One region of the Pseudomonas xanthosomatis genome, then DNA from elsewhere that is predicted to be linked to it. Evidence: predicted binding sites of a transcription regulator. Region 1 holds the regulator's gene; each other region holds the start of a gene.
The links. The regulator FliA, encoded in region 1, starts transcription of late flagellar genes. The targets are predictions, from matches to a motif close to CTAAAGTTTNNNNNNNNNNNGCCGNTAA.

Region 1 (8,487 bases):
GAGGTTGCGGGAAATCACCAGCACCACGCGGCGGTTGCGCGAGCGGCCGTCGGCCGTGTCGTTGCTGGCCACCGGCTGGTACTCGCCGTAGCCAACAGACGCCATGCGCGCCGGGTTCACCCCTTCCATCGCCAGCAGGCGCACGATGCTCGCCGCCCGGGCCGACGACAGCTCCCAGTTGGTCGGGTACTGCGCCGTGCGGATCGGCAGGTTGTCGGTAAAGCCCTCGACGTGCACCGGGTTGGCGAACGGCTTGAGAATCTTCGCCACCTTTTCGATGATCTCGAAGGCGACATCGCTGGGCATGGCGTCGCCACTGCCGAACAGCAGCGCCGAGTTGAGCTCGATCTCCACCCACAGCTCGTTGCCGCGTACGGTCATCTGGTCGCTCTTGATCAGGTCACCGAAGGCATCACGCACATCATCGGCGATGCTCTTGAGCGGGTCGACGCTGGTCTGGGCAAGGCCGGCGTCAGTCTGCTCGCTGTCCTTGATCAACGGCTCGGCCGGCTTGACCGTCACCGGGCGCTCTTCACCGATGGGGATCGGCCGGGTGCTGCGCTCGGGGTCGTTGAATACCCCGATCAGCGCCTGGGAGATCTGCTTGTACTTGCCCTCGTTGATCGAGGAAATGGAGTACATGACCACGAAGAAGGCGAACAGCAAGGTGATGAAGTCGGCATACGACACCAGCCAGCGCTCGTGGTTTTCGTGTTCCTCTACGCGACGACGACGGGCCATGGTTACTCCATGAAGCCTTGCAGCTTGAGCTCGATCGAGCGCGGGTTCTCGCCTTCGGCGATCGAAAGCAGGCCCTCGAGGAGCATTTCACGGTAGCGCGACTGGCGCAGGGTCACCGCCTTGAGCTTGTTGGCGATCGGCAGCAGGATCAGGTTGGCACTGGCCACACCATAAATGGTGGCAACGAAGGCCACGGCAATGCCCCCGCCCAGTTGCGACGGGTCGGCCAGGTTGCCCATCACGTGGATCAGGCCCATGACCGCACCGATGATACCGATGGTCGGCGCGTAGCCGCCCATGCTCTCGAACACCTTGGCCGCCTGGATGTCGCGGGATTCCTGGGTCAGGAAGTCGACTTCGAGGATGCTGCGGATGGCCTCGGGCTCGGCGCCGTCCACCAGCAGTTGCAGGCCCTTGCGCGCATAGGGGTCAGGCTCGGCATCGGCCACGCCTTCCAGGCCCAGCAGGCCCTCCTTGCGTGCGGTGAGGCTCCAGTTGACCACCCGGTCGATACCACCGGCCAGGTCGACCCGTGGCGGGAAGAGGATCCAGCGCACGATCTGCAGGGCACGCTTGAACGACGACAGCGGCGACTGCAGCAAGGCTGCAGCCAGGGTGCCGCCGAGTACGATCAGCGCCGCCGGGCCGTTGAGCAATGCGCCGACATGGCCGCCTTCGAGCAGGTTGCCGCCAACGATGGCGACGAACGCCAGAATCAGGCCGATAAGGCTCAGGACATCCATCAGACGCAAGCCTCGACCAGGTGTCTGCCAATGTCGTCCAGGCTGTAGACCGCGTCAGCCAGGTTGGCTTTGACGATGGCCATGGGCATGCCGTAGATCACGCAGCTGGCTTCATCCTGGGCCCACACGGTGCTACCGCCCTGCTTGAGCAGGCGCGCGCCTTCACGGCCGTCGGCGCCCATGCCGGTGAGCACCACCGAGAGCACCTTGTCGCCGTACGACTTGGCAGCCGAACCGAAGGTGATGTCGACACAAGGTTTGTAGTTGAGGCGTTCGTCACCTGGCAGGATCTTCACCGTGCCACGGCCATCGACCATCATCTGCTTGCCGCCAGGGGCCAGCAGCGCCAGGCCCGGGCGCAGCACGTCGCCGTCTTCGGCTTCCTTGACGCTGATCTTGCACAGTTTGTCCAGGCGCTCGGCAAACGCCTTGGTGAAGGCTGCCGGCATGTGCTGGATAAGCACGATCGGCGCCGGGAAACCGGCAGGCAGTTGCGTCAGTACGCGCTGCAGCGCCACCGGGCCGCCGGTGGAGGTACCGATGGCCACCAGCTTGTAAGGCTTGCGCTTGGGCGCCGGCGAGTGGCTGGCGGCCGGGGCAGCGCTGCGGGTTGGCGCAGGTGCTGCGGTGCGCGCAGCCGGCGCGCTGGCGCTGAAGCTGCTGGCCGGCGCCGGGCTGCTGGCAGCTGGCGCTGCGGCAGGTGCCGGGCTTGAGTAAGCGCTGAAACGGCGGTTGCTGCGCGAGATGGTGTGGACCTTCTCGCACAGCATCTGCTGGACCTTTTGCGGGTTGCGCGAGATGTCTTCGAAGTTTTTCGGCAGGTAATCGACGGCACCGGCATCCAGCGCATCCAGGGTGACCCGGGCGCCTTCATGGGTGAGCGAGGAGAACATAAGCACCGGCGTCGGGCAACGCTGCATGATGTGCCGTACCGCGGTGATGCCGTCCATCATGGGCATTTCATAGTCCATGGTGATGACATCGGGCTTGAGCGACAGCGCCTGGTCGATCGCTTCCTTGCCGTTGGTCGCGGTGCCCACGACCTGGATGGTCGGGTCAGCCGAGAGAATTTCCGAGACACGGCGGCGGAAGAAACCGGAATCATCCACCACCAGGACCTTGACTGCCATAAACACTCCATTAGGTGGCGCACCCGCCAGGGCGCGCCACCAGAATCAAATACGCCGCGCGGCGTAACGCTTGAGCATGCTCGGGACGTCGAGGATCAGCGCAATGCGGCCGTCACCGGTAATGGTGGCGCCGGACATGCCTGGCGTGCCCTGCAGCATCTTGCCCAGCGGCTTGATCACCACTTCTTCCTGGCCCACCAGCTGGTCGACCACAAAGCCTATGCGCTGGGTGCCGACCGAGAGGATGACCACGTGACCTTCGTGCTGCTCCTCGTGCGCCTGGTCCTGGACCAGCCAGCGCTTGAGGTAGAACAGCGGCAGCGCCTTGTCGCGCACGATCACCACTTCCTGGCCATCGACCACGTTGGTGCGCGACAGGTCGAGGTGGAAGATCTCGTTGACGTTGACCAGCGGGAAAGCGAACGCCTGATTGGCCAGCATCACCATCAGGGTCGGCATGATCGCCAGGGTCAGCGGCACCTTGATGACGATCTTCGAACCCTGGCCCTTGGCCGAGAAGATGTTGATCGAGCCGTTGAGCTGGGAAATCTTGGTCTTCACCACGTCCATGCCGACACCGCGGCCGGACACGTCGGAAATCTCGGTCTTGGTCGAGAAGCCCGGGGCGAAGATCAGGTTGTAGCAGTCCGACTCGCTCAGGCGGTCGGCCGCGTCCTTGTCCATCAGGCCCTTTTCCACGGCCTTGGCACGCAGCACGCTTGGGTCCATGCCCTTGCCGTCGTCAGAGATCGACAGCAGGATGTGGTCGCCTTCCTGCTCGGCCGACAGCACCACGCGGCCGGTACGGGCCTTGCCCGAAGCCTCGCGTTCGTCGGGCATCTCGACACCGTGGTCGACTGCGTTGCGCACCAAGTGCACCAGCGGGTCGGCCAGGGCTTCGACCAGGTTCTTGTCGAGGTCGGTCTCTTCACCGACCAGCTCCAGGTTGATCTCTTTCTTGAGCTGGCGGGCCAGGTCGCGAACCAGGCGCGGGAAGCGCCCGAAGACCTTCTTGATCGGCTGCATGCGGGTCTTCATGACTGCGGTCTGCAGGTCGGCGGTGACCACGTCGAGGTTGGACACGGCCTTGGACATGGCCTCGTCGCCGCTGTTCAGGCCCAGGCGCACCAGGCGGTTACGCACCAGTACCAGCTCGCCGACCATGTTCATGATCTCGTCCAGGCGCGCGGTGTCCACACGTACGGTAGTTTCCGCTTCGCTGGCGCCGTGTTTTTCGGCGGCAGGTGCAGGTGCGCGGGCCGGGGCCGGGGCCGGGGCCGGAGCGGCAGCAGGCTTGGCCGCAGCAGCGGCTGCCGGAGCAGGTGCCGGCTTGGCGGCAGGCGCGGCGTCGGCTTTCGGCGCAGCAGCCACCGCCGCAGCAGCAGGGGCTTCGGCAGTTGCCGCAGCGCCACCGAACTTGCCCTTGCCATGCAACTGGTCGAGCAGCGCTTCGAATTCGTGCTCGCTGATGTCGTCACCGGCAGGCGCGGCAGCAGGTGCTGCACTGGCAGCCGGCAACGAGTCGACCGCGAAGTTACCCTTGCCGTGCAACTGGTCGAGCAGCGACTCGAACTCGGCGTCGGTGATTTCGTCACTGCCGGCAGCCGGCGCTGCGGCCGGTGCACTGGCCGGTGCTTGCGCACTGAACTGGCCCTTGCCATGCAACTGGTCGAGCAGCGATTCGAACTCGGCGTCGGTGATTTCGTCACCGTTGCCGCTGACCACTTCGCCCTGCATCTGCTCGTGCACGGCCGCTTCGGCCTTGACCGCGTCCAGCGAGTCGAGCAGTTGCTCGAACTCGGTGTCGGTAATGTCTGCCTCGGCGGCGACTTCGGCCACCGGCTCAGGCGCCGCCGCAGGGGCAGGCGCCTCGGCACCGCCGGGCTCGGCCAGGCGCGACAGCGCGGCCAGCAGCTCCGGGGTGGCTGGGGTGATGTCGCTGCGCTCGCGCACCTGGCCAAACATGCTGTTGACCGTGTCGAGTGCCTCGAGCACCACATCCATCAGTTCCGCGTCGACCCGGCGCTCACCTTTGCGCAGGATGTCGAACACGTTCTCGGCGATGTGGCAGCACTCCACCAGCTCGTTGAGCTGGAGGAAGCCGGCGCCCCCTTTTACAGTGTGGAAACCGCGGAAAATCGCATTGAGCAGGTCCGCATCGTCAGGCCGGCTTTCCAGCTCGACCAGTTGCTCGGACAGTTGCTCGAGGATTTCGCCGGCTTCTACCAGGAAATCCTGGAGGATTTCTTCATCGGCGCCGAAGCTCATTAAACGTGCTCCTTAAAAACCCAGGCTGGACAGCAGATCGTCGACATCGTCCTGACTGGACACGACGTCTTCACGCTTATCGGCATGAATCTGCGGACCTTCACCCCGAGTCGGATGTTTTTCTTGATCTTTTTCAGCACGCAGCTGCTGGTGGTCATGTTCGATACCGGCAAAGCGGTCGACCTGGCTGGCCATCAGCACGAGCTTGAGCAGATTGCTTTCGACTTCGGTGACCAAGGCGGTCACCCGTTTGATCACCTGGCCGGTGAGATCCTGATAATCCTGGGCCAGGACGATATCGTTGAGGTGGCTGGAGACTTTCTGGTTACCTTCGGCGCTTTGCGTCAGGAAACTGTCGACCCGCTTGACCAGCTCACGGAATTCAGGCGCTGCCACCTCGCGGCGCATGAAGCGCTGCCAGTCGGCGGACAGGCTCTGGGCCTCGGCGGCGAGGTCGTTGAGCACCGGGGTGCACGCCTCCGCCAGATCCATGGTGCGGTTGGCCGCACCTTCGGTGAGGCGAACCACGTAGGAGAGGCGCTCGGTGGCATCGGTGATCTGCGACACTTCCTCGGCCTGCGGCATGGCCGGGTCGATCTGGAAGTTGACGATTGCACTGTGCAGTTCGCGGGTGAGCTTGCCGACTTCCTGATACAGCCCGCGGTCGCGGGTCTGGTTCAGTTGGTGGATCAGTTGCACCGCATCACCGAACCGGCCGCGCTCGAGGCTTTCGACCAGTTCCTGGGCATGCTTCTTCAGGGTAGTTTCGAACTCACCCAGAGAGTTGTTGGTTGACTCCATTGCGCCCCCTGACGTGACTCAGCCGTTGACGCGTTCGAAGATCTTCTCGATCTTTTCTTTGAGCGCCTGGGCGGTGAATGGCTTGACCACGTAACCGTTGACGCCGGCCTGGGCGGCTTCGATGATCTGCTCGCGCTTGGCTTCGGCGGTGACCATCAGCACCGGCAGGTGCTTGAGGCGCTCATCTGCACGCACGGCGCGCAGCAGGTCGATACCGGTCATGCCGGGCATGTTCCAGTCGGTTACCAGGAAATCGAAGTTCTCGCTGTTGAGCATCGGCAGTGCCGTGTTGCCGTCATCAGCTTCCTTGACGTTGGTGAACCCCAGGTCACGCAACAGGTTCTTGATGATCCGCCGCATCGTCGAAAAGTCGTCAACGATGAGGATTTTCATGTCTTTGTTCAATTAGACCTCCAAGCAGTCTTTAACGCGCTCGGCGCCGAGCGCGCGCTCAATCAATTCGGCACTACAAAAAACGACTGCATCGAACCGGGGTTCAACGCGCCCGCCATTCCCCAAGGCGGCTGCGCAGACGCGCGGCGCACTGGCTGTGCAGCTGGCTGACCCGCGATTCGCTGACCCCCAGGACCTCACCGATTTCCTTGAGGTTCAGCTCTTCGTCGTAGTACAGCGCCAGCACCAGGCGTTCACGCTCCGGCAGGTTGGCGATCGCATCGGCCAGCGCACCCTGGAAGCGCTCGTCTTCCAGGTCACGCGACGGCTCCAGCTGCCCGCTCGCTCCATCCTCGTGCAACCCCTCGTGTTCGCCGTCCTGCAAAAGGTCGTCGAAACTGAACAGGCGGCTGCCCAAGGTATCGTTCAAAATCCCGTAGTAATCATCGAGACTCAATTGGAGTTCGGCAGCAACCTCGTGATCTTTAGCGTCACGGCCCGATCTTGCTTCAACAGCGCGAATTGCGTCGCTGACCATGCGCGTGTTGCGGTGCACCGAACGAGGTGCCCAATCACCCTTGCGCACCTCGTCGAGCATGGCGCCGCGGATGCGGATACCTGCGTAGGTTTCGAAGCTGGCACCCTTGCTGGCGTCGTACTTGTTGGCGACTTCCAGCAGGCCGATCATGCCGGCCTGGATCAGATCTTCGACCTGCACGTTGGCCGGCAGGCGCGCCAGCAGGTGGTAGGCGATGCGCTTGACCAGCGGCGCGTAACGTTCCACCAGCTCGTACTGGGCGTCCTTGGACGCCTTGCTGTACATCTTGAAACCGCTCGCACTCATAGCACCGGCCCCGCACTGGTGGGTTGTACCAGACGCTCGACGAAGAACTCCAGGTGCCCGCGCGGGTTGGCAGGCAGCGGCCAGCTGTCGACCTTCTGCGCGATGGCCTTGAAGGCCAGCGCACACTTGGACCGAGGGAAGGCCTCGTAGACCGCCCGCTGCTTCTGCACAGCCTTGCGCACGCATTCGTCGTAAGGCACCGCGCCGACGTATTGTAGGGCGACGTCGAGGAAGCGGTCCGTGACCTTGGTCAACTTGGCGAACAGGTTGCGCCCTTCCTGCGGGCTCTGGGCCATGTTGGCCAGCACGCGGAAACGGTTCATGCCGTAGTCGCGGTTGAGCAGCTTGATCAGCGCGTAGGCGTCGGTGATCGAGGTGGGCTCGTCGCACACCACCAGCAGCACCTCTTGCGCGGCGCGGACAAAGCTGACTACCGAGTCACCGATACCTGCAGCGGTGTCGATCACCAGCACGTCGAGGTTGTCACCGATCTCGCTGAAGGCCTGAATGAGCCCGGCGTGCTGCGCCGGGGCCAGGTGCACCATGCTCTGGGTGCCAGAGGCGGCCGGCACGATGCGTACACCGCCCGGGCCCTGCAACAGCACGTCGCGCAGCTCGCAGCGGCCTTCGATGACATCGGCCAGGGTGCGTTTTGGGGTGAGACCGAGCAACACGTCGACATTGGCCAGGCCCAGGTCGGCGTCGAGCAGCATGACCCGGCGGCCGAGTTCAGCCAGCGCCAGGGACAGGTTCACTGAAACGTTGGTCTTGCCGACGCCACCTTTGCCACCGGTGACGGCGATCACCTGTACGGGATGCATGCTACCCATGTCTGTTGTTTACCTTGTCTCGCTTGAACCCAAGCCACATGAGGGGCTGAACGCTCGCGGCCATGGACCGGCCGGGCAACCCCATGATGTAGGTACTTTGCACAGTATTCACCCTCAACCCGCCCGTTTGCCGGGGTTGTGGTAGAGATCAGCGAACATGTCGGCCATTGCCTCCTCGCTGGGCTCGTCCTGCATCTGCACGCTCACCGCACGGCTGACCAGCTGGTGCTTGCGCGGCAATTGCAGGTCATCCGGAATGCGCGGGCCATCGGTCAGGTAGGCCACCGGCAGTTCGTGGCTGATGGCCAGGCTCAGCACTTCGCCGAGGCAGGCCGTTTCGTCCAGTTTGGTCAGGATGCACCCTGCCAGCCCACAGCGCTTGTAGCTGTGATAAGCGGCAGTCAGCACCTGCTTCTGGCTGGTGGTTGCCAGCACCAGGTAGTTCTTCGAGGCGATGCCGCGGCCAGCCAGGGTTTCCAGCTGCATGCGCAGGGCCGGGTCGCTGGCCTGCAGGCCCGCGGTATCGATCAGCACCACGCGCTTGCGCAGCAGCGGCTCCAGGGCCTGGGCCAGCGACTCGCCCGGGTCGACGTAGGTGACAGGCACGTTGAGGATACGGCCCAAGGTCTTGAGCTGCTCCTGGGCGCCGATACGGAAGCTGTCCATGCTCACCAGTGCCAGGTTGTTGGCACCGTACTTGAGCACGTAACGGGCAGCGAGCTTGGCCAGGGTGGTGG
Region 2 (8,487 bases), 990 kb from region 1:
GCGAACTGGCTAGCTCCATCACCGCGTTCTTGGCGCTGCACAACGCTCAGCCCTGCCGGTACGTCTGGAACGCGAAAGGTGAAGACATCTTGCGCAAGATCCAGAGTGCCCGAGACGCGATGGCAGGCGCGATGAAAAAGAACGTTTTATCTGAGACGGGACACTAGGAACAGACACCCCACTGCGCAAGAACTTGCGCACTCCCCCTGACAAAAACGCCCCCAGCCAATACCCGAGGCCAATGACCACGCGGCATAGAGCCCCAGTGCGCAACTTTTTACACAGTACTGCGCAAGAAGTTGCGCACTTTTACAACCATTTTCCGCGTTTTGTCGGCCCACGCTGCCCTGCATTGTCCGCGAGCCCTTGAGCGGCAAGGGGGCGGCGCTTTATGGCATGCAACTTGAAACGTCACCTTTAACCGGCCCACCGCCCCACTGCACATTCAAAAGCACATGACCCGACCGCTCAACCGAAAAAGCCTCCTCCCCCTGCTGCTCTGCCTGGCACTCGGGCACTCGCCATCAACGGGTGCCGCCACCCTTGCCAGCTACACCCAGGCGGCCAACCAAGGTGACGTGCAGGCCATGTTCCAGCTGGCCCGCCAGGCCAATAACAGCGCGCAAGGGCTGACCCAGGTCCAATGGAAAACCCGTCTGCACACCAAGGCCGAACAGGGCGACAGCGAAGCCATGCGCCTGCTCTGGCGGCTGGATGACAAGCTGGGCTGGCTCAAGCAATCCGCCGAGGCGGGCAATACCATGGCGCGCTGGCAACTGGCCCGGCAGTACCAGGCCGGCCGTTCGCTGTTCTGGCCGGGCCAGCGCCAGCAGGCCATCGAGAAATGGCTGAGGCTTGCCGCCATGGCCAACCTGCCCCAGGCGCAGGTGGACTACGCAGCGCTGCTGGCAGCGCGTGGTGAGTTCGACCAAGGGCGTGGCTGGTATGTGAAGGCGGCCGAGCAAGGCCATGTCGCGGCCGTGGCCGGTTATGCCTACATGCTGGAAACCGGCGGGCCGTACCGGGTGCAGAAGGACTTGGTCAAAGCCTTTGCGCTGAATGTGCAGCTGCTGGCGCTCGGCAGTGGCTCCGAGCTGCGCCGCAATGCCGAATACAGCCTGGAGTCGCTGGGGTATGAGATGACTGCCCTGCAACTGGAACAGGCGCGGCAGTTGGCGGATGAGTGGCGGCGCACGCACCCGCCGTTGCGGGTGGCTGAAGAAAGGTTGTAACTGGGTGCAGGCTTGGGTTGCCTGCACCGGCCCTATCGCCGGCAAGCCGGCTCCTACACGGGATCGCGCAGCTTGCCAGCGATGGGGGCATCAGGTCAGAAGTCGAAGAACACCGTCTCGCCTTCGCCCTGAATGCGGATATCGAAGCGATAGGCGGTTTGCCCGTTCACCTCGCAACGCTTGGCAATCAGCGTTTCACGCCGCTGCGGCTGCTCGATCAGGTTGAGCACCGGGCACTTTGCGTTGGCCTCGGCTTCGTCGTCGAAGTACAGCCGGGTGTGCAGGTGAATGTTGATACCCCGGGCGAACAGGCTGATGTTGATGTGCGGCGCCATGGGCACGCCAGCGGCGTTGTTGACCACCCCCGGCTTGACCGTGTGCAGCGTCCACTCGCCGGCATCGAAAGTGGTGGCGGTACGGCCGAAGCTGTTGAAAGCGTTCTCCTGGTTGTAGTCGTCCTGATACTGGCCGTTGGCATCGGCCTGCCAGACTTCCAGGAACGAATCGCGCACCAGGTGGCCATTGCCGTCGTATACCTGGCCGAGCAGCAGAATGTGCTCGCCGCTGGCATCGGGCTTGGCCAGGCGGTTCCAGATTTCCTGGTGGCGAGTGGGGTTGCCGGCCGCTTCCAGGGCCAGGCCAATGTGCACGTAAGGGCCGGCGGTCTGCGAGGGGGTTTCCGGCAGCAGTTCGATAGGCATGTCGGGTGTCCTCAGCGGTTTTCGAAGTGGGTCTGGCGCTGGCCGCGCAGCACGATGTCAAAGCGATACGCCAGGCAGTCCATCGGATTGGCGGCGCTCATGTCCAGCTTGGCGATCAGTTGCTGCACCGCCTCGGGGTTGGCGATCGACTTGACGATCGGGCACATCGGGATCAGCGGGTCACCCTCGAAATACAGCTGGGTGATCAGCTTGGTGGCGATCGACGGGCCGCTGACCGAAAAGTGGATATGCGCCGGGCGCCAGTCGTTGGGGCCGTTGCGCCACGGGTAGGGGCCGGGCTTGATGGTGCGGAAGCTGTAGTAGCCGTCACGATCGGTGAGGCAGCGGCCGACGCCGCCGAAGTTCGGGTCCAGCGGCGCCAGGTAACGGTCGTTCTTGTGCCGGTAGCGCCCGCCGGCGTTGGCCTGCCACATTTCCACCAGGGTGTTGGGCACAGGCTTGCCGTATTGGTCGAGCACCCGGCCGGCGACGATGATGCGCTCGCCGATGGGCAGGCCGCCGTTGCTGAAGTTCAGCAGCAAATCGTGGTCGTGCTCGCCGAAGCGCAGGTGCGAAAAGTCAGGGCCGGTGGTTTCGCTGATCGACTGCGGGATGCTTACCAGCGCCTGGCGCGGGGAGCGGGCGATGGATGTCTTGTAGTCAGGCGTGAAGGCCTTGGGGTGCCAGTTGCGATCACGGATCACGAAGCGGCTGGTGTCCTGGGCGGGCATGCCGGTTTCCTCTCTTGGAATTATCGAAGCGCCTGGGCGTGGCAGGCGGACTTGCAGTTTCCGGCAGGTGTGACGGGATGAATATTGAATTCCGCGGTCACAGGCATAACCATTTGGTTATGCAGATAGCCATAGCGCAACACCGCCGCCAGCGCTGATCTAATCTTTTGACTTCATGTTGCAAAACCGGAGAGCACTTCATGGAATGGCGAAAAGGCCGACGCAGCGACAACGTGGTCGATGCCCGCGGCGAAGGTGGCGGTGGCGGCGGCATGCGTTTCGGCGGCGGCAAGGGCCTGGGGCTCGGTGCCATCCTGCTGATCGTCGGCATCGGCTGGCTCACCGGGCAGGACCCGCTGCAGATCCTCGGCCAGCTGGCCGGGCAGATGGAGCAGCAGCAGAGCGTGCCGGCCGGTGCCGGCGGCAAGGCGCCACCGGCCAATGATGAGCAGGCCGAGTTCGTCGCCTCGATCCTGGGCGACACCGAAGACACCTGGAAGGCCCTGTTCGCCCAGGCCGGCAAGCAATACCGCGACCCCAAGCTTGTGCTGTTCAGCGGCCAGGTGAATTCGGCCTGCGGCTTTGCGTCGTCTGCCGTGGGGCCGTTCTACTGCCCGGCCGACCAGCGGGTGTACCTGGACATGGCGTTCTTCCGCGAGATGGAAACCCGCTTCAAGGCCGCTGGCGACTTTGCCCAAGCCTATGTGATCGCCCACGAGATCGGCCACCATGTTCAAACATTGCTGGGCGTATCGGCCAAGGTTGACGCCGCGCGGCGCAGCGGCCAGCGCATGGAGGGCGACAATGGCCTGCTGGTACGCCAGGAACTGCAGGCCGACTGCCTGGCCGGAGTCTGGGCCTACCAGGCGCAAAAACGCCTGAACTGGCTGGAGCCGGGGGATGTCGAGGAAGCGCTGAACGCCGCCAATGCCATTGGCGATGACCGCCTGCAGCAACAGGGCCAGGGCCGCGTGGTGCCCGACTCGTTCACCCATGGCACCTCGCAGCAGCGGGTGCGCTGGTTCAAGGCCGGTTTTGCCAGTGGCAACCTGAACCAATGCGATACATTCGCCGCGCGAAGCCTTTGAGTTGCGGGGCCGCCGTGCGGCCCATCGCGACACAACGCCGCACCCGCCGGCATGCCAGCGCAGGTATTAGCCGCTGCGCCCAGCAACGGCGGGAAAAGCAGCCCTAAAACCACATTTTTTCAACAGGTTATAAATCTGCTGAACGGCGTTTCAGCTTCCGCAGCGCTTGCCGATAACACCTGCACGAATCAGCAGGGCCCTGCACAACAACAACGCCCGCGATTTGAGATCAAGTGAGCGAAATCAAATTCGGGAGAGCGTGCATGAACAGCTGGTTCGCCAATATCAGCGTAAACCTCAAACTCGGCCTGGGCTTCGGCCTGGTGCTGGTACTGACCGGCCTGTTGGCCCTGACCGGCTGGAACAGCCTGGGCAGCCTTATCGACCGCAGTAACTGGATGGGCGATATCGGTCAGCTCAACAAATACCTGACCGAGCTGCGCGTAGCCCGCCTGCAGTACATGATCGCCAACGGCGACGATGCCTCGGCGGCCAACACCCAGACCAAGCTGGATGCCTTCAGCAAGCAGCAGGAATACCTGGTCAACACCTTCAAGAGCCCCGAGAACGTCAAGCTGCTGCGCGAGCTGGGGCAGACCGTCAGCGAGTACAAGGTGTCGCTGAACAAGATGCGCGCCGGCTACAAGACCTCCACCGCTGCCCGCGAGGCGATGAACGTTTCGGCGGTCAAGGCCGACGAGGCCATGGACACCCTGAGCCAGGACGTGATGGCCCGCAGCGAAGCCGACAGCGTGCGCCTGGCGCAGTACCAGCTGATCAGCAAGGCGCGCCAGCAACTGCTGCAGGTGCGTATCGACGTGCGCGGCTACATTGCCGACAACACCGCCACCAACGAGCAGGCCGCGCTGCGTCAGCTCGACGGCGCGCTGGCAGAAGTGGACACCCTCAAGCGCGAACTGCCCAACGAGGCGGCCCGCGTGCAGCAGTTCGAGCAGTCGGTGCAGGCCTACCGCGACGCGGTGCGCCAGTTCCGTGATGCGGTGGCCGCCATCGCCACCGCCCGCGCCGAAATGACCGTGCAGGGCGCCGACATCGTCAAGACCAGCGATGCGCTGTACGCCATCCAGCTGGAGCGCCGCGACATCGAAAGCGCCCAGGCCCGCAACATGCAGATCTTCGCCACCCTGCTGGCGCTGCTGGTGGGCGTGCTGGCTGCCGTGCTGATCACCCGCCAGATCACCCGCCCGCTGCGCGAAACCCTGGACGCCGTGGAGAAGATCGCCGGCGGCGACCTCACCCAGAACCTGCGCGTCACCCGCCGCGACGAGCTGGGCGTGCTGCAACAGGGCATCGGCCGCATGGGCACCACCCTGCGCGAGCTGATCACCGGTATCCGCGATGGCGTCACCCAGATCGCCAGCGCCGCCGAAGAGCTGTCGGCAGTGACCGAGCAGACCAGCGCCGGCGCCAACAGCCAGAAGGTCGAGACCGACCAGGTGGCCACCGCCATGCATGAAATGGCCGCCACCGTGCAGGAAGTGGCGCGCAACGCCGAGCAGGCCGCCATGGCCGCCACCAACGCCGACGGCGAAGCGCGCAACGGTGACAAGGTGGTGGGCGAGGCGATCAGCCAGATCGAACGCCTGGCCACCGAGGTCAACCGCTCCACCGAAGCCATGAACCTGCTGCAGCAGGAAAGCCAGAAGATCGGCAGCGTGATGGACGTGATCAAGTCGGTGGCCGAGCAGACCAACCTGCTGGCGCTGAACGCCGCCATCGAGGCCGCCCGCGCCGGTGAAGCCGGGCGTGGTTTTGCCGTGGTCGCCGACGAGGTGCGTGGCCTGGCCCAGCGTACCCAGCAGTCCACCGAAGAAATCGAGGGCCTGATCGCCAGCCTGCAACAGGGCACCCAGCAGGTGGCCGACGTGATGAGCGGCAGCCGCAGCCTGACCGACAGCAGTGTGGAGCTGGCGCGCAAGGCCGGTGGGTCGCTGGAGAACATCACCCGCACGGTGTCGAACATCCAGTCGATGAACCAGCAGATCGCCGCCGCGGCCGAGCAGCAGAGCGCCGTGGCCGAAGAGATCAGCCGCAGCATCCTCAATGTGCGTGATGTGTCGGAGCAAACCGCCTCGGCCAGCGACGAGACCGCCGCTTCCAGCGTCGAGCTGGCGCGCCTGGGCGGGCACCTGCAGATGCTGGTCAGCCAGTTCCGCGTCTGACTTCAACAGCCTGGGGCCGCCTTGCGGCCCATCGCGGCACAAGGCCGCTCCTACAGGAATGTGCGGTCCCCTGTAGGAGCGGCCTTGTGCCGCGAAAGGAGGGCAACGCCCTCCCAAGGCTGCAGCGTCTTACTTGACGATCAACCCCACCCCGCGGCCCCGCGGGTCTGACGCGGTCTCAAGCTTCTGCCCGGTGACCCGGATCGCCTGGATATCGCCCATCTCCCAGCCCTGATCTTCCAGCACGTAGCCCATCTTCTTCAGCTCGTCCGCCACCTTGCCGGTGAGCGGTGCATAGCTGTCAAAGTAGATGGTGTCCTTGGGCAGCAACTGGTGATGCACGCGCTGCGCCGCCACGGCCTTTTCCAGCGGCATGCCGAAGTCGTACAGGTTGTTCATCACCTGGAAGATCGAGGTAAAGATGCGCGAGCCGCCCGGCGTACCCACCACCAGCACCACCTGGCCGTCACGGGTGATCAGGCTCGGGCTCATCGACGAGAGCATGCGCTTGCCCGGCTCGATGGCGTTGGCATCACCGCCCACCACGCCGAACACGTTGGCCGCACCGGGCTTGGCGCTGAAGTCGTCCATTTCGTCGTTGAGCAAGAAGCCCGCGCCCTTCACCACCACGCCGCTGCCGTAGTCGAGGTTGAGGGTGTAGGTGTTGCTCACCGCGTTGCCTTGCTTGTCGACGATGGAGAAGTGCGTGGTCTGGTGCGGCTCCAGGCCCGGCTTGACCTTGTCGGTGTCGGAGATGGCATCGGGGTTGACCTGTGCGGCGCGCTTGGCCAGATAGTCCTTGGCCATCAGCTGGTCGACCGGCACCTTTGTGAAACCGGGGTCGCCGAGGTAGTCGGCGCGGTCGGCGAACACACGTTTTTCGATTTCGGCGAGCAGGTGGATGTACTTGGCCGAGTTGTGCTCGACGCCCTTGAAGTCCGCCGCGCGGTCCTCCTTGATGCCCAGCAGCTGGGCCAGGGCCACGCCGCCAGAGCTTGGCGGCGGCGCGGTGTAGACCACGTTGCCGCGCCAGTTGATGGCGATCGGGTCGCGCCACACGGCCTTGTAACCGGCAAGGTCTTCTTTGGTGATCAGGCCCTTGTCGGCCTGCATCTGTGCCACCAGCAGGTCGGCGGTCTTGCCCTGGTAGAACTCGCTCACGCCCTTGTCGGCAATGCGCTCCAGGGTTTGCGCCAGCTCCGGCTGCTTGAACAGCTCGCCGACCTTCATGTTGCCAAAGTAGTCATTGAAGTTGGTGGCGGTCTTGAACAGGCCCTGGGCGTCGTCGCGGTACTGGTACTGCTTCTGGGCGATCTTGAAGCCGTTTTTCGCATAGCCGATGGCCGGGGTGAGCAGCTCGCTCCACTTGAGCTTGCCGAACTTCTGGTGCGCCTCCCACAGCCCCATCACGGTGCCCGGCACACCGGCGGCGCGGGCTCCGACCAGGCTCAGGTTCTCGATGACCTCGCCCTTGTCGTCCAGGTACATGTTGCGGGTGGCGGCCTTGGGCGCCACTTCGCGGTAGTCGATGAAGTACGGCTTGCCGTCGACGTACAGGGTCATGAAGCCACCGCCACCGATGTTGCCGGCCTCGGGGTAGGTGACGGCCAGGGTGAAGGCAGTGGCGACGGCGGCGTCCACCGCGTTGCCGCCTTTTTTGAGAATATCGGCGGCCACCTGTGCGCCATATTGATCGGGCGCGGCCACCGCGCCGCCTTCAAGGGTGACCGCAAAGGCCGAAGAACAGCTCAGGATCGCGGCCCCCAGGGCCAGGGGCTGAAACATGACAAGACGCATGGGCACTTCCTTGGTGTTGTTTTTGTTGATCACTCATTAAGGCGCAAGCCTGGGCAAGCAGCAACCAACACCAGGAAATTGCGCCGCCGATGGGCAGACGCTGTCGCGTTCAGGCAACTCAGCAGGCGTACATGGCCAGCTTTTTCTGGATGAAGTCGAGGAAGCACTGGATGCGCAGAGCCAGCTGGGTGTTGCGGTAGTAGACCGCGTGGATCGGCTGGCGGTAACCGTTGTTGTGCTCGGGCAGCAGCACCTGCAAGCGGCCTGCGCGGATGTCTTCATGGGTCATGAAGTGCGACAGGCTGACGATGCCTTCGCCGGCCAGGGCCAGCTGGCGCAGGGTTTCGCCGCTGGAGGCGGTGAGCTGCGGGCGGATCGCCCAGCGGTCGCCCTGGGCATGGCGCAGTGGCCACTGGTTGAGCGAATCGAGGGCGCTGAAGCCGAGCAGGCAATGCTCGCTCAATGCCTCGACGCTTTGCGGCGTGCCGTGGCGGGCCAGGTAATCGGGGCTGGCCAGCACCTGCACCGGGCTGCAACCCAGCGATCGGGCGTGCAGGCTGGAGTCGGCCAGCTCGCCAATACGGATGGCCACATCGGTGCTCTGCTCCAGCAGGTCGATGATCAGGTCGTCGGTGTTCAGCTCAAGCTCGATGCCCGGGTACTGCAGACGGAACTCGCCGATCCACGGCAGGATGGCATGCAGCATGAATGGCGCGGCGGCGTTGATGCGCAGGCGCCCGGACGGGGTCTGGCGG
Region 3 (6,710 bases), 360 kb from region 1:
AACCGTCGAATTCGACCAGGGGCACTTTTTCAATGCCGGCGCCGCGCGCCTGCCCAGCCACCACCTGACCATCCTCGGCTACTGCCGCGAGCTTGGCGTGGAGCTGCAGGTGCTGGTGAACAGCAGCCGCAACGCCCTGGCCCAGCCAGACCTCGCCCGCCCGCCACTGCTGCTGCGCCAGGCAGTCAACGACACCCGCGGCCACTTCAGCGAGCTGCTGGCGCGCAGCGTCAGCCGCAACAGCCTGGATGCCGAGCTCAGCGGCGGCCAGCGCAAGGCGCTGCTGGACTTTTTGAAGGTGTACGGCGACCTCGACAGCCAGCAGCAGTACCGCGGCTCTGTGCGCGCCGGCTACACGCGCTTTGCCGGGGCCGGCGACCAGACCCCGGTGCAGCGCCAGCCGGTGCCGCTGGACCAGTTGCTGGACAGCAACCTGCTGCTGCCGCTGGTGTTCGACGAGATTCCGGAATTTTCCTCGACCATGTTCCAGCCGGTGGGCGGCATGGACCAGATCCCCAAGGCCTTTTACCGCCAGGTGCAGGACAGCGTGCGCCTGGGCGCCGAAGTGCTGGGGGTGGAGACCGGCGAGCACGGCGCCAAGGTGGTGTGGCGCGACCGCAAAAGCGGCCAGCAACACGTGGAACACGCCGACTACGCCATCGTCACCCTGCCCTTGCCGCTGCTGGCCAATCTGCCGAACAACTTCGACGCGCCGTTCAGGCAGGCCATCGCCAGCGCCGAGGGCGACAAGGCCAACAAGGTGGCCTGGCAGTCGCCGCGTTTCTGGGAGACCGACTTCCAGATTTACGGCGGGCTCAGCTACATCAACCACGAGGCGCGCACCCTGTGGTACCCCAGCGACCACCTCAACAGCGCCCAGGGCGTGCTGGTGGCCACCTACAACACCGGCGCCGTGGCCCAGCAGTTCGCCGGCAAAACGCTGCAGGCGCAGATCGCCTCGTCGCGCCAGGCGGTGGAGTCGCTGCACCCGGGCCACAGCCACAAGCTGGGCCGACCGCTGGTGGTGAACTGGTCGAAAGTGCCGTTCAGCGAGGCGCCGTGGATCGTCCACGACGAGGTCGCCCAGCCCGGCTACGACACCCTCAACCAGCCCCAGGGCCGCACCTGGCTTGCAAGCGACGCCCTGGCCCATGGCGGCGTGGGCATCTGGCAGAACAGCGCCGCCGAATCGGCCCGCCGGGTCGTTGGCCTGATCGCCAGCCATGCCGCCCAGACCACCCGCGGCGCTGCCGCCTGACCCCACAGGAAACCCACCCATGCCTCGTCTTCTTCTGCTTGCCGGAGCGCTCATGTCGCTGACCCTCAACGCCCACGCCGACGGCATCAAACGTGTTGCGCCGCCTGGTTCGAACTTCCCGATTTCGCAACTGGTGACGGTGCCGGCCGGCAGCCAGCTGACCTTCATCAGCGGCACCCTGCCGGATGTGGCCGACCCCAACGCCGCCAAAGGCAGCATCGCCGCCCTGGGCAACACCGAAACCCAGGCCCGTTCGGTGCTGAAAAAACTGCGCACGGCCCTGCAAAGCCAAGGGCTGGGCCTGGGCGATATCGTGCAGTTGCGGGTGTTTCTGGTGGGCGACCCGGCCAACGGCGGCCAGCTGGACTTTGCCGGCCTGCAGGCGGCCTACACCGAGTTTTTCGCCACCGCCGAACAGCCCAACACCCCGACCCGCACCGCCCTCCAGGTAGTGGCCCTGCCACTGCCGGGCGCGCTGGTGGAAATCGACGCGATCGCGGCCAAGGCGCCCTGAGCGCGCTACCCCGCCAGACAAGGAACTGCGTGCAATGAAGCAAGCCTTTACCACTGCCCCGCTACTCACCATGGCGCTGGCCGCGGGGCTGCTCAGCGCCCCGGCCAGCGCCGAAGAACCTGCCGCCCAGGCCCTGGGCACGGTGATCGTCACTGGCAACCGCGGCAGCGAAAAACGTACCGTGACTTCAAGCCCGGTGCCGATCGACGTGATCAGCGCCAAGCAGCTGCAGGAAACCGGCAAACCCGGCCTGATGGAAGCCCTCAGTGCCAGCGTGCCGTCGCTGACCCTGCCGGAAAAAACCGGCTGGGACGCCAGCGGCATGGCCCGCGCGCCCAACCTGCGCGGTCTCAACGCAGCCCAGGTGCTGGTGCTGGTGAACGGCAAGCGCCGCCACACCAGCGCCACCTTGAACATTAGCGGCATCAACGCCGGCGCCGCACCCAGCGACCTGGACCTGATCCCCATCAGCGCCATCGACCATGTCGAGGTGCTGCGTGATGGCGCTGCGGCCCAGTACGGCTCGGACGCCATCGCCGGGGTGATCAACGTCATTCTAAAAGCCGACACCCGCGGCACCGCCGTGACCACCGCAGGCCAGGGTTACGACGGCAAGAAGCAGACCGTGCAGCAAAGCCTGAACAAGGGCTTCGAGATCGGCCGCGACGGCGTTGTGCAATTTGCCCTGGACGCCCGCAGCCAGAACGACGACAACAAGGCCAGCGCCAACGGCTACAGCCAGGCCGAGGCGCTGGAGCGCGCCGGCAAGGTGACCTACGGCGGCTACGGCACGCCGAAGATCAACCTGCTGACGCTGGGCTACAACGCCGAGCTGCCGCTGGAGGATGACCTGACCCTGTACTCGTTCAGCACCTGGTCGTACCGCAAGGCCGAGCAGGGCCAGAACTTCCGCCTGCCGACCATCGTCAACACCATCACCACCGGGCCCAACGGGCGCCCGGCCGGCTACACGCCCACCTGGTACATCGAGGAATACGACTACCAGGCGGCGTTCGGCGCCAAGGGTCTGGCCGGCGAGTGGGACTGGGACCTGTCCAGCACTTACGGGCGCAACACTGCCGAACAAGGCACCTGGAACAACCAGAACCCGTCGCTGGGCGAGGCCACCCCCAACCACTTCGAGTCCGGCACCTGGGTCAGCTCGCAGCTGACCAGCAACCTCGACCTGCACCGCAGCTACGAGGTGGGCCTGAGCAAACCGCTGGACTTCTCGTGGGGCCTGGAGCAGCGCCGTGACAGTTACCAGGTGCAGGACGGCGACTGGGCCAGCTGGGCCGACGGCGGCTACTGCGCGGCGCCCGGCAACTGCGCCTCGTCCGGCGCCCAGGTGACCAACGGCATCTCGCCGGCCGAGGCCACCAGTGCCAGCCGCAACAGCTATGCCGGCTACATCGATGTGGGCTTCAACCCGCTACCACAGTGGTACTGGGGCGCGGCGCTGCGCTACGAGCACTACGACCGCGGCATTGGTGCCACCCGCAGCGGCAAGTTGACCACCCGCTACGAGTTCACCCCGCAGTTGGCGGTACGGGCCACGGTGAGCAACGGCTTCCGCGCGCCGTCGCTGGCCAACAGCCTGTTCAGCGCCCGCTCCACCACCTACGGGGTGGTCAATGGCGTGTACCAGTCGATCAACTACGGCGTGCTGCCGGTGGGCTCGGCCGCAGCCCAAGCCCTGGGCGCCGAACCGCTGAAACCGGAAAAGTCGACCAACTACAGCCTCGGCCTGACTTGGCAGCCCAGCGAGCGCCTGGCCTTTACCGCCGACGCCTACCTGATCAACGTGCGCGACCGTATCACCCTCACCGGCACCCTGCTTGGCCCCGAAGTAACCGCCGCACTGCTGGCCAACGGCATCGACTCCACCTCTGGCGGGCAGTACTTCACCAACGGCGCCGACACCCGCACCAAGGGCCTGGACCTGGTGGGCAGCTACGACCACGACCTGGGCAGTGCCGGCACGGTGAAGTGGACGGCGGCGTTCAACTGGAACGAAACCGAGATTCTCGACTACAAGGAAAGCGTGAACATTCTGGGCACGCCCTATCAGCTGATGGACCGCCAGGCGCGCAACCTGCTGACCGAAGTGCAGCCGCACACCAAGCTGATACTGGGTGGCAACTGGCGGCTGGACCGCTACCGGGTGAACCTGGGGCTGACCCGTTACGGTTCGTGGCGCGAGGTCAACTCGGCCAGCGACCGCAGCCTGGACCGCGAGTACAAGGCGCGCTGGATCACCGACCTGGATGTAGGTTACCAACTGACCAAGGACCTGGAACTGGCAATCGGCGCGCGCAACTTGTTCGATGTGTACCCCGAGCGCCAGGCGCCGAGCAGCAAGACCATGGTCAAGGGGTATGGGGTGTATTCGCCGTACGGGTTTACCGGGGGGTATTACTTTGGGCGGGTGACTTATAACTTTTGAGGGTGGGCAACTAAGTACGCGCGAGGGCCACGAGGTGTTCGCCGATGGTTTTGCAGCGCCTACAAGATCGAGCGCCGCCCGCGCGGCGTTCGATCTCACAGGCGCTACGACGGTTGTGGCGAACACTTGGCAGCCCTGCCGCAAACTTCATTCACCACCAAACCGATTAAAATAATTAACAGCCCGCGAACTAACTTCCAGATAGTGCAACGGCACTCAATAGCCCCCACAACTTCCGCTAATGTTTTCCCCCATTCGTTCGATAACCAGAACACCCTCCTGCTTGAACTTCCAAGCCTTTGAACGGATTCTTTCACATGCTCCTGGGCAACCTCCGCCTGCAAACCAAGCTGTTACTGTCGCTCACCCTGGTCAACCTGATCAGCATCACCGCCTTCATCAGTTACGCCCAGTACTCCAAATCGCAGGATATTCGCCAGCAAATCGACAACCGCTTGCGCACGGTCGCCTACGCCGTGCCGCGGGTACTGGGTACCGACTACCTCACCCGTACCCGTGAAGCCAACGGCCTTAAGGCCGGTGAGTACGAAGCCCAGGTGCGCAACCTTGGCGAGTATGCGCGCGAGGTCAACCTCAAATATGCCTACAGCCTGATGGTCGATGCACAGGGCAAAGTGACTTACCTGGCCGACAGCGCCAATGCCGGCGACATTGCCGGCGGCACCTACTCCAGGCACCTGGAGCACTACAGCGACGCCAGCCCCGCGGTAATCGAAGCATCACGCAGCAACCAGGAGCAATTCGACGAGTACACCGACAGTTTCGGCAGCTTCCGCTCGATCTTCCTGCCGTTGCACAACGCCGACGGCCAGCAATACATCGTGGGGGTGGATGTCACCCTGGATGCACTGAATGCGGCCATTCAGGCCAGCCTCGAGCGTTTGCTGCTGATTGGCGCGGCGTCTTTTCTGGTCGGCCTGCTGTTGTCCTGGCTGGCCGCGCGCATGCTGGTGCGGGGCATTCACCACCTGACCGGGCAGTTGAACTACATCGCCGAACAGCGCGACCTGTCGACCACCGTCACGGTGCTTAACGGCGATGAAACCGGGCAGATGGGCAAGCACTTGGCCAACCTGCTTCAAGACCTGCGCCAAACCCTGGGCAACGCCTCCGGCATGGCCGAAAGCAACCAGCGCCTGGCGGAAATCTTCTTGCAACTGGCCGACGAAATAAACCTGCGCATCCGCCAGGCCGGTGGGCAGTTGGCCGATATCAACCAACACGGCCAGTCCATTCGCCAGGCCGCCGAGAACTCCTCGAGCCTGGCCGATACGGTGCGCCTGGACCTGAAATCCGCCGTTGGCGAACTGAGCCTGACCCATCAGGAGTTGAAGCGCCTGATCGGTGACGTGCACGGCAGCACCTCGGCGAGCATCGAGCTTGCCAGCGACCTGCAGCACCTGAGCCGCGAAGCGGAAAAGATCGGCCAGGTGCTGCAGATGGTCGCTGCCATTTCCGACCAGACCAACCTGCTGGCCCTCAACGCTGCCATCGAGGCGGCGCGCGCCGGTGAAGCCGGCCGCGGGTTCGCGGTGGTGGCTGACGAGGTGCGCAAGCTGGCCGGGCAGACCCAAGGGGTGCTGAACGACGCCAACCAGGTCATCAATAGCGTCACCAGCGGCATACGCCAGATTGCCGAACGCATGAGCAGTACCGCCGAGCAGTCGCGCAGCCTTGCGCAGAGCTCCGACAGTACCCTTGGGGTCATCGACGGATTGGTGCGCCAGATGGGCCAGGTCAGCGGCGCCATGGACCGCGCACTGACCAGCAGTGAAGAAATCCAGCACGCGGTCACCGACATCGCCGGGCGCCTTGGCGGCATGCATGAAAGCTTTGCACATACCTCGCAGGGGATTGCCGAGATCCACGATTCGGCGACCACGCTGGGCAGCACGGCCAGGGCGCTCAAGGGCGGTTTGAGTGCGTTTCGTACCTGAGGTCTGAACTCAGCCCGGGAAATGAACAAACCACAACTCATTGATTTAGCACGGTCTCTGTGGGAAGCGGCCTTGTGTCGCGATGGGTTGCGAAGCGGCCCGAGGATATTGGCATCATGCAAAATTGCCGGGGCTGCTGTGCAGCCCATCGCGACACAAGGCCGCTTCCCACAGGCGTCGCGGTGCATCTGCGAGACAGGGCAGCCCGAGGGGCTGGTAATCTCCTACAAGCGGTCATTGACTCAGCGTGGCGATTCATTACGATTAACCTTCAATCGTTTTCGATCAAAGCCTGAGGTCGCCATGACTATCGCCGCCAAAACCCGTTCAGTTACGGCCCATGTACCCGTGGAACTGGCCGAGCGCATCGATGAAATCGCCACCCGGCTCGAGCGTTCGAAAAACTGGATCGTCAAACAGGCGCTGTCTGACTGGCTGGCACAGGAAGATGAACGTAACCGACTGACCCGTGAAGCACTGGCAGATGTCGATGCCGGCAGAGTAATCGATCATCAGTCTGTTCAGGCTTGGGCT

Region 2: the regulator FliA is predicted to act here: its motif matches at 3,901-3,928, upstream of KSS93_RS26015 (methyl-accepting chemotaxis protein).
Region 3: the regulator FliA is predicted to act here: its motif matches at 4,457-4,484, upstream of KSS93_RS19985 (methyl-accepting chemotaxis protein).

Annotation. Positions count from the first base shown of each region.
Region 1 is NZ_CP077075.1:4,900,210-4,908,696, forward strand. Features, by position in the region: gene motD (flagellar motor protein MotD) at 1-741, opposite strand, end outside; gene KSS93_RS21595 (flagellar motor protein) at 744-1,484, opposite strand; gene KSS93_RS21600 (protein-glutamate methylesterase/protein-glutamine glutaminase) at 1,484-2,614, opposite strand; gene KSS93_RS21605 (chemotaxis protein CheA) at 2,660-4,882, opposite strand; gene KSS93_RS21610 (protein phosphatase CheZ) at 4,895-5,683, opposite strand; gene KSS93_RS21615 (chemotaxis response regulator CheY) at 5,702-6,076, opposite strand; gene fliA (RNA polymerase sigma factor FliA) at 6,180-6,920, opposite strand; gene fleN (flagellar synthesis regulator FleN) at 6,917-7,750, opposite strand; gene flhF (flagellar biosynthesis GTPase FlhF) at 7,865-8,487, opposite strand, start outside.
Region 2 is NZ_CP077075.1:5,888,374-5,896,860, forward strand. Features, by position in the region: gene KSS93_RS25990 (IS630 family transposase) at 1-167, shown strand, start outside; gene KSS93_RS25995 (SEL1-like repeat protein) at 456-1,232, shown strand; gene pcaG (protocatechuate 3,4-dioxygenase subunit alpha) at 1,328-1,933, opposite strand; gene pcaH (protocatechuate 3,4-dioxygenase subunit beta) at 1,945-2,664, opposite strand; gene ypfJ (KPN_02809 family neutral zinc metallopeptidase) at 2,865-3,752, shown strand; gene KSS93_RS26015 (methyl-accepting chemotaxis protein) at 4,016-5,935, shown strand; gene ggt (gamma-glutamyltransferase) at 6,065-7,732, opposite strand; gene KSS93_RS26025 (LysR family transcriptional regulator) at 7,851-8,487, opposite strand, start outside.
Region 3 is NZ_CP077075.1:4,537,043-4,543,752, forward strand. Features, by position in the region: gene KSS93_RS19970 (NAD(P)/FAD-dependent oxidoreductase) at 1-1,258, shown strand, start outside; gene KSS93_RS19975 (RidA family protein) at 1,278-1,772, shown strand; gene KSS93_RS19980 (TonB-dependent receptor plug domain-containing protein) at 1,807-4,218, shown strand; gene KSS93_RS19985 (methyl-accepting chemotaxis protein) at 4,536-6,176, shown strand; gene KSS93_RS19990 (CopG family ribbon-helix-helix protein) at 6,480-6,710, shown strand, end outside.